DNA from 3 places in the Cytobacillus sp. FSL W8-0315 genome. Region 3 is predicted to be linked to each of the others. Evidence: predicted binding sites of a transcription regulator. Region 3 holds the regulator's gene; each other region holds the start of a gene.
The links. The regulator CtsR, encoded in region 3, represses protease genes until heat stress. The targets are predictions, from matches to a motif close to ATGGTCAATAAAGGTCAAACA.
Positions count from the first base shown of each region.

Region 1: clpP (ATP-dependent Clp endopeptidase proteolytic subunit ClpP) is a predicted target of CtsR. The motif match lies at 1,523-1,543, and genes of this name have one in related genera.
Region 2: MKY20_RS22310 (ATP-dependent Clp protease ATP-binding subunit) is a predicted target of CtsR. The motif match lies at 1,320-1,340, and genes of this name have one in related genera.

Region 1 covers NZ_JBBOOC010000001.1:1,314,155-1,317,434, forward strand. The annotation lists gene whiA (DNA-binding protein WhiA) at 1-482, shown strand, start outside; gene MKY20_RS06720 (HPr family phosphocarrier protein) at 512-769, shown strand; gene clpP (ATP-dependent Clp endopeptidase proteolytic subunit ClpP) at 813-1,418, opposite strand; tRNA gene MKY20_RS06730 (tRNA-Arg) at 1,724-1,795, shown strand; gene rpoN (RNA polymerase factor sigma-54) at 2,155-3,280, shown strand, end outside.
Region 2 covers NZ_JBBOOC010000001.1:4,343,831-4,347,110, forward strand. The annotation lists gene MKY20_RS22300 (hypothetical protein) at 1-99, shown strand, start outside; gene MKY20_RS22305 (YkvI family membrane protein) at 149-1,207, opposite strand; gene MKY20_RS22310 (ATP-dependent Clp protease ATP-binding subunit) at 1,405-3,280, shown strand, end outside.
Region 3 covers NZ_JBBOOC010000001.1:614,510-617,789, reverse strand. The annotation lists rRNA gene MKY20_RS03420 (23S ribosomal RNA) at 1-948, shown strand, start outside; rRNA gene rrf (5S ribosomal RNA) at 1,027-1,143, shown strand; gene MKY20_RS03410 (CtsR family transcriptional regulator) at 1,653-2,114, shown strand; gene MKY20_RS03405 (UvrB/UvrC motif-containing protein) at 2,138-2,686, shown strand; gene MKY20_RS03400 (protein arginine kinase) at 2,689-3,280, shown strand, end outside.

The DNA.
Region 1 (3,280 bases), 700 kb from region 3:
ATAATGACTCCCTGTGTGAATTGATGAATACGTTCGGGCTGAACAGCAAAACGCTTGAACGGAAAAAAGGCTATATCACGTATTTAAAGGAAGCCGAAAAAATAACGGAGTTCCTAAATATTATCGGTGCACACGCAGCTCTGCTCCGGTTTGAAGACATCCGGATTGTCCGCGATATGCGAAACTCGGTCAACCGGCTCGTAAATTGTGAAACAGCGAACTTAAACAAAACAATTGGAGCTGCTTTGCGCCAGGTGGAAAATATCCGGTTCATCGATCAAACTGTCGGACTTCAGGTTCTTCCTGACAAACTGCGGGAAATTGCCGAATTGCGTGTAGCTTACCAGGATGTCACTTTAAAAGAGCTTGGGGAAATGGTCTCAGGCGGAAATATCAGTAAATCGGGTATTAATCACAGATTAAGAAAAATAGATGAAATCGCTGAGAAACTCCGGGCAGGCGACACTATAGATGCTCACTGATAGAGGGATCAGCAGGGAGGAGATATACAATGGCGGAAAAACAGGTTGAAGTTAAGCTGAAAACAGGATTACAGGCACGTCCGGCGGCATTGTTCGTACAGGAGGCCAATCGGTTCTCATCCGATATTTTTCTGGAGAAGGACGGAAAGAAGGTAAATGCCAAAAGCATAATGGGGCTGATGAGTCTGGCAGTAAGCTCAGGATCAGTCATTACCCTCAAGGCTGAAGGGAACGACGAAAACGAAGCTCTTGAGGCACTTGCGAACTATATTCAAAAGGAAAACTAAAACAACTCGCATCGGGAAGATGCGAGTTGTTTTTTTATGCTTATTATTTATCTTTCTTCTCATCCAAAGAGTTTCTGGTAATGATTTGGTCAACCAAACCGTATTCAAGAGCTCTTTCAGCTGTCATAAAGTTATCGCGGTCAGTGTCTCTCGCAATGACTTCAAGCGGCTGTCCAGTGCGCTCTGAAAGAATTGTGTTTAATTTTTCGCGAAGGAAAAGAATGCGCTTTGCAGCGATTTCAATTTCAGTCGCCTGTCCCTGAGCTCCGCCTAGTGGCTGATGAATCATGACTTCACTGTTTGGAAGGGCAAAACGCTTGCCTTTCTCACCAGCAGCAAGAAGGAACGCACCCATGGATGCTGCCATACCGATACAGATCGTTTGTACCTTTGGCTTGATAAATTGCATCGTATCATAAATAGCCATACCAGCTGTAATGCTACCGCCCGGGCTATTAATGTAAATGGAAATGTCTTTTTCAGGATTTTCTGCTTCAAGGAATAAAAGCTGGGCAACAATTGAGTTTGCCACATTGTCATCGATTGCGCTTCCCAGCATAATGATGCGGTCTTTTAAAAGGCGGGAGTAAATATCATAAGCGCGCTCCCCGCGGTTTGTTTGTTCAATAACTGTAGGGATTAAGTTCATTTTCCAATTCCTCCTTCAAGATAAGGTCAACACACAAGATGAACAAGCATGTTCTTCCAAGTAAAGAAAATTTTTTAACTCCTATGTATTATCATGATACACTGATGGTCAATTAAGGTCAAACAAATCGCATAGAATTCGTGCTTGATTCGTTCGACACTTTTTTCTGTGCTGTGCTATCTCATTCCATGATACCCATTGTTCCAATTTTTAAACTAAAAGGAGGCTTGCAAAGTGAATAAACTTATCATATAATTAGTTATCGTAGCGGCTGAGCGCTTGGTCAGCCACCTATTAAAATATCTGCCCTCGTGGTGCAACGGATAGCACGTGAGATTCCGGTTCTTAAGATGTGGGTTCGATTCCTGCCGAGGGCGCTGCCAAAACTCCTTGTCTGATATGGACAGGGAGTTTTTACTTTTTACGCTATCCGCAAATAAATCCAGCCTATGCGCACACAAAAAAATTTATCCGCAAGTAAATTGGCCCTATACGCAAATAAAATTCCTCTATCCGCACATAAATCTAAAAAACTTCCTAAACTTAAGCCTGAATTTCAAAAAAATCCTTAAAATCCACAGTTTTCACCATAAAAAATGAATATTCTTCCCTCTTCCATGCATATTGTGAAGTATTCAGAAAGATGGTAAAGTGCCCGTGCGATTGGCATTTGCCAAGAAATTTCCATACAACATTTACCTGGAATATTGTAAAATGGGGACAGGGGGAATGTACGATGAATTTGAAAGCTGGGTTATGGCAGCAGCAGACAATGAAATTAACAATGACACAGGAGCTGACGCAGGCGATTGCCCTTCTGCAATACAGCACACAGGAGCTTTCTGCTTTTTTGGAAAGCAAGGCGCTTGAAAATCCCCTTTTAAAAGTAGAGTCCGGTCAAGTCCAGACGATGGATCCCCGTTATGACCGTGTCAAACCGACGAGAATAAAAGTCGAAAAAGATAAAATAAATTGGATTGAGCAGATTGGCTGCGGAAAGACGATGAAGCTGGATGAATATTTGAAGTCGCAGCTTCATTTGAAATTAAACAAGGACGAACAAAAAGTAATTGAGCATCTTATTGAGAGCCTTGATGAAAACGGTTACTTGCGAGCGGATTTGCAGACAGCTGCCAAGGCGCTCCAGATGCCTCTTGAAAATATGGAACAGATGCTTGAAGAATTGCAGGAACTCGAGCCTGCTGGTGTTGGCGCGAGGAATCTCCAGGAGTGCCTTTCCCTGCAGATTAAGAGATTGCCAGAGAGAAATGAACTCGCTGAAATTATTTTAGATGAATACTTTACCTTTTTTGCGGAGAAGAAATGGAAAGAGATTTCCAAGCAGCTTGGTGTGGGGCTAAAAGAGATTCAGGAGGTATTCGACCTTGTGCAGACCTTGAATCCTAGGCCGGCTTCATCCTTCCAAAGCGAGAAATCGGCATATATAACACCGGACGTGATAATTAAGTGGGATGGAAGCTCCTTTTCTGTAAGTGTTTTTGATGAAGTGCTTCCTAAAATCAGTTTTAATGAAGGTTATTATAAAAAGTTTGCGGCCTCTGGAGACCGGAATGTCAGCCGCTTCCTTCAGGAAAAGCAGCAGGATTATCAATGGATCATGAGGAGCATAGAGCAGAGAAAAGAGACTCTTGCGAATGTGACCCTTAAAATCGTTGAAAAACAGCAGGACTTCTTTATAAAAGGACCTTCACATCTGAAGCCGATGACCATGAAGGAAATATCAGATGAACTCGATATTCATGAATCAACTGTCAGCCGTGCTGTCCGGGAAAAATATGCGCAAACGCCATATGGGACCTATGAGCTGAGGTCGTTTTTCTCAAGCACGATTAAAACAACAT
Region 2 (3,280 bases), 3.7 Mb from region 3:
TCACTGAAGCTTACCCTATTCAATAAGGAAGAAGCTGATCATGAAGAGGCTTTCCTTCAGATGGCGAAAACCATTATGAAAGAGGAGCCGCAAAAATAATGGAGTGAATAAGAGATCCGTGCAATACGGATCTCTTTATTTAGCTTTTTTAAGCTTTCTTGCCTTTACTTCCATTATCAAATGGTTTCATCCACAGAAGAATAATAAATGTCAAACTTACATATCCGAAAACCGGATATAAATAGGAAAGCAAGGTTCCGTAATTGATCAAACTGATAAAGTAACAAACTATAAAGATAAAGCCCACAATTATAATACTCGGCACGGAAATATATTTTTTTACCTGCCTCTCGATCCCAAACACATTCCCAATAACAGAAGTGAAAATTTCACCATAGATGACAAAAACAAATATCCAATAGAAAGATGATGCCAATGTCTTCACAATTGCGGCCATTGGGATATCATAAGCCTGCAGATTTGGGAGCATCATCAGTGTCAAATGGCTGGAAAGCAGGATAAGAGTCAGTGCGGCTCCACCAAGGTATCCACCCCACTTTATTGTCCGATCATCATTTATTTCTGAAGCCACAGGCACTAAGACTGCTTGTGCTAATGTCAAATTCAGAGCCGTATATGAAAACGGAGCCACAACTGCTTTCCATCCATCTTCAGCATATGGGATAAATAGAACCTGATCTGCAAAACTAGGAAGCTTCATGCTTATGAACAATAAAATAAAGCTAAATGCAATCATCATTGGAACAACAAACGTATTCACAGCGAATAATCCGCGAATGCCCACTATCATTGTGATAATCGTTAACCCTATCGTTATGAGCAACCCTGCAGTTTTGCTGATGCCGATCTGTTCTTCAAACACTGCACCAGCTCCCGACAGCATGACGGCGCAAACGCCCAGCAGCATAAACAGCATCAATATATTAATGGCAGAACCAAAAAATCTTCCAAATAAATATTCATTCAATTCCTGATATGATGCAGCCTTTATTCGTGCAGAGATTCTCATTAATTTGGAACCGAGAAAAATAAAGATATAGCCGCTCATTATAATCCCAATTAATCCGATAAAACCAAATCGGGAAAAAAACTCCACAATCTCTCTGCCAGTGGCAAAGCCCGCTCCCACCACGGTTCCCACATAAACGGCAGCGATCTGGAAAGCTGCCCCCCAATTTGTCTTCACTTAATCTCCTCCTTCCTTTCCAATATATGTAGGCTAGTACAAACAAAGACGAGCTTTTTTGCATTATGGCTAAACTTAAGTTTTGGTTAAAAATAACAATACAAATCACTTGAAAGTCAAAGAAGGTCAAATTATAATGTGGATATTAGGTCAAATATAGTCAAAGTCAGACCAAACTATTAATGGAGGGATGCAAAATGCTTTGTCAAAAATGTCAAACAAAACAAGCAAATGTACAATTAAGACTGAATGTGAATGGAAATGAGCGTAATCTACACCTATGCCATAACTGTTATGAAAAGCAAAATAGCCTTACTTCCTTTGGGCCTGCTTTGAGCAGTTTTTCAGGTTTTGGCCAAATGCCATTAGAGGATTTCTTCAAGAAAATGGCTGCATCCCAAGGGAATGAAAACTATGCTCTAAACGAAGCACCGGGATACAGTCATGGCAACGGCGGTTTTATAGATCAATTCGGACAAAATCTTACACAGCTTGCCAAAGCTGGTTTAATCGACCCAGTCATCGGACGGGACGATGAAGTATATCGTGTGATTGAAATATTAAATAGAAGAAGCAAAAATAATCCGGTCTTAATCGGTGAACCAGGAGTAGGAAAAACAGCTATTGCCGAAGGGCTAGCCATTAAGATTGCCGAGGGAAATGCACCAAAGAAACTTCAAAATAAAGAAGTCTATTTGCTTGATGTGGTGTCTCTGGTTGCAAACACAGGCATCCGCGGCCAATTCGAGGAACGCATGAAGCAGCTGATCTCTGAGCTTCAGTCACGGAAGAACATTATTCTCTTTATAGATGAAATTCATCTTCTTGTCGGAGCAGGATCAGCTGAGGGGTCAATGGATGCAGGCAATATTCTGAAGCCAGCCCTTGCAAGAGGAGAGCTTCAAGTGGTCGGAGCAACCACTTTGAAAGAATACCGCCAAATTGAAAAAGATCCTGCACTAGAACGCAGATTCCAGCCTGTACATGTAGATGAGCCGACACCTGATGAGGCAATTAATATCCTGTTTGGACTGAAACAAAAATATGAAGACTATCATGATGTTTCTTTTACAGAAGATGCCATCAAGGCATGTGTGCAGCTGTCAAGCCGCTATATTCAGGATCGGTTCCTGCCTGACAAAGCCATTGATTTAATGGATGAAGCAGGTTCTAAAATGAATCTTCAATCAGGATATATACCTGCAGATGATATTGAAAATCAGCTGAAAGAAATCAGCAGGCAGAAAGAACTTGTATTAAATGAAGAAAAATATGAAGAGGCTGCAAAACTCCGTGAAAAGGAACTAAAACTCCAGCAGGCACTAAACGGGGACAACAAGGCAGAACGGCCAGTTATTGACGTTAGCCATATTCAGGAGATTATCGAAAAGAAAACCGGGATTCCTGTCGGCAAATTAGCAGAAGATGAACAGGAAAAAATGCAGAACCTTGAGGAAAGCCTTGCTGAAAAAGTAATCGGACAGGCAGAAGCCGTGCAAAAAGTTGCAAAGGCAATTCGCCGAAGCCGTGCAGGACTTAAATCAAAGGACCGCCCAATTGGATCATTTCTATTTGTCGGGCCAACAGGGGTCGGAAAGACTGAGTTAACCAAAACACTTGCCCAAGAGCTATTCGGCTCAAAAGAAAGCATGATAAGGCTTGATATGAGTGAATATATGGAAAAACACAGCGTATCAAAAATTATCGGTTCCCCTCCAGGATATGTGGGTCATGAAGAAGCCGGACAGCTTACTGAGAAGGTGCGCAGAAACCCGTACAGCATCATTCTGCTTGATGAGATAGAAAAAGCACATCCGGATGTACAGCACATGTTCCTTCAAATTCTGGAGGATGGACGCCTGACAGATAGCCAAGGCCGCACTGTCAGCTTTAAAGATACAGTCATTATCATGACCAGCAATGCAGGAGCTGGGCAAAAGGAAATCCATGTTGGATTTGGCACAGCTGACGCCGTCATGGAGTCAAACATTCTTGAATCACTCGGCAGCTTCTTTAAGCCTGAATTCCTGAACCGTTTTGATAGCATTATTGAATTTAAAGCTTTGGAAAAAG
Region 3 (3,280 bases):
AGTTCCGACCCGCACGAAAGGCGTAACGATCTGGGCACTGTCTCAACGAGAGACTCGGTGAAATTATAGTACCTGTGAAGATGCAGGTTACCCGCGACAGGACGGAAAGACCCCGTGGAGCTTTACTGTAGCCTGATATTGAATTTTGGTACAGCTTGTACAGGATAGGTAGGAGCCTGAGAAGCCGGAGCGCCAGCTTCGGTGGAGGCGTCGGTGGGATACTACCCTGGCTGTATTGAAATTCTAACCCGCGCCCCTTATCGGGGCGGGAGACAGTGTCAGGTGGGCAGTTTGACTGGGGCGGTCGCCTCCTAAAAAGTAACGGAGGCGCCCAAAGGTTCCCTCAGAATGGTTGGAAATCATTCGCAGAGTGTAAAGGCACAAGGGAGCTTGACTGCGAGACCTACAAGTCGAGCAGGGACGAAAGTCGGGCTTAGTGATCCGGTGGTTCCGCATGGAAGGGCCATCGCTCAACGGATAAAAGCTACCCCGGGGATAACAGGCTTATCTCCCCCAAGAGTCCACATCGACGGGGAGGTTTGGCACCTCGATGTCGGCTCATCGCATCCTGGGGCTGTAGTCGGTCCCAAGGGTTGGGCTGTTCGCCCATTAAAGCGGTACGCGAGCTGGGTTCAGAACGTCGTGAGACAGTTCGGTCCCTATCCGTCGTGGGCGCAGGAAATTTGAGAGGAGCTGTCCTTAGTACGAGAGGACCGGGATGGACGCACCGCTGGTGTACCAGTTGTCTTGCCAAAGGCATCGCTGGGTAGCTATGTGCGGAAGGGATAAGTGCTGAAAGCATCTAAGCATGAAGCCCCCCTCGAGATGAGATTTCCCATAGCGTCAAGCTAGTAAGATCCCTGAAAGATGATCAGGTTGATAGGTCAGAGGTGGAAGCGTGGCGACATGTGGAGCTGACTGATACTAATCGATCGAGGACTTAACCAAGTCATTGGTGAATACTCGGCAAATACTTCTTCATACATTATCTAGTTTTGAGGGAACGAAGTTTCTTCAACCAAATAGTCCGGTGGCGATAGCGAGAAGGTCACACCCGTTCCCATACCGAACACGGAAGTTAAGCTTCTCAGCGCCGATGGTAGTTGGGGGCTGTCCCCCTGTGAGAGTAGGACGCTGCCGGGCATATGAAAGAGCACCTGATGGGTGCTCTTTTTTGTATGTCTGGAGATTTATTGAATACAAATTTCTTATTTGGACTCTGCTTTTTAGTGGGAAATTGGGCTAAATGTGAGTTTACTTCATAAAGCTCAATTCATGCTAGATAAAAGTATCGCTAACTGCATCGCAGCTTCATAGAATCCAGAATCAGGGCATTCAGCAGGTTCATTCAGCCATTCTGCAGGATTCCATCTCTCTATTCCGACCGAACATCAAGCCAGGACAGCTAACCATATCATCTGTCCATCTGGCAATCAAGCGCAAAACACTTCCCAGCCTCCAAAAAAACTTCTCCCATCCAAGCACAAACCCGCCCAATCAAAAATATATTGTTATCGACATTAACTTCCATTTTCAGGTTTGGGAAGTCAAAAAATGGGGGAAAATTATTAATACCCGCCAATTGCAAGAAATTACATAAATCATGTATAATTAATGTCAAATATAGTCAAAGTCAGATAGGGGGAGGCCTGGTGAGGAATATATCCGACATAATTGAAAATTATCTAAAACAGGTTTTAGAGAAGAGCGAAAGGGAAATCGTGGAAATTAAAAGAAGTGAAATTGCTGATAAGTTCCAGTGTGTTCCTTCTCAGATCAATTATGTGATCAACACCCGTTTCACGATTGAGAAAGGCTATGCAGTAGAAAGTAAGCGGGGAGGCGGGGGCTTCATCCGGATTATGAAAGTCCAGTCCTATGACCATGCTGATTTAATTGACCAGTTAATTTCATTGGTTCAAAGCAGGATTGCCCAGAGCAGTGCAGAGAATGTCATTTACCGTCTGGTAGAAGAAGAGATTATAACACATAGGGAAGCTAAAATAATGCTTAGTGTTATAGACCGCTCTGTTCTGTATATTGATCTTCCATTCAGGGATGAGCTGAGGGCAAGAATGCTTAAGGCAATGTTAACCACTTTGAAATATAAATAGTAGTGAGCTGGAGAGGTGACGTCATGATTTGTCAGGAATGTAACCAAAGGCCGGCCACGCTGCACTTTACAAAGGTTGTAAATGGCGAGAAAGCAGAGTTTCATCTTTGCGAGAAATGCGCACAGGAAAAAGGTGAAATGTTTATGCTGGGCAGCGGGTCTGGTTTTTCAATAAACAACTTGCTTGCTGGTCTTCTGAATATTCAGCCTGCCTTTCAGGAATCGGGCCAGGATGCTTTTCAGCAGGAGAAAGTCCTGCAGTGTGAGCAATGTTCCCTCACCTTTCAGCAGTTTATTAAAGTAGGCCGCTTTGGATGCGCCAACTGCTATGAGACCTTTAAAGATCAATTGAACCCAATTCTTAGAAGGCTACACAGCGGGAATTTCTCACACAGCGGAAAAATTCCTGCGCGAATCGGGGGAACCATTCACTTGCGAAGGAATATTGATGATTTAAAAAACAATTTAAAAGAAATGATTGCCAAAGAAGAGTTTGAAAGAGCGGCAGAATTGAGGGACGAAATAAGGAAATTGGAAAAGCAGCTCAATGCCGATCAAAAGGGAGGGGAGTAAGCTTGTCGCTGGAACGTTTCATGAATCAAGCTATTAGCTCCTGGATGAGTGCGGAAGGTCCTGATTCCGATATTGTATTAAGTTCACGAATCAGGCTTGCCCGCAATATAAAGCAATATAAATTCCCCACTTTATTTTCAAATGAAGAAGCAGAAGCAGTCATTGAAAAAATAAAGGCGAGGGTGGAGCATTCTTCTTTTTCGAAACTTGGGGAAATGGAGCTTTTATTAATGGATCGCCTTCAGCCTCTTCAAAAAAGAGTGCTGATGGAAAAGCATCTGATCAGTCCCCATCTTGCTGAGAATTCAACTTATGGTGCCTGCCTTCTTTCTGAAAATGAAGAAGTCAGCATCATGATTAATGAAGAAGACCATATAAGGATTCAATGCCTGTTTCCGGGGTTTCAGCTTTCTGAAGCCTTAAGTATGGCGAATGAAATTGATGATTGGCTGGAGGAAGAAGCCGATTATGCATTTGATGAAAATATTGGCTTTTTAACAAGCTGTCCCACAAATGTAGGTACAGGGCTCAGGGCATCGGTTATGATGCATTTGCCGGGCCTCGTTCTCACACAGCAAATGAACCGGATTATTC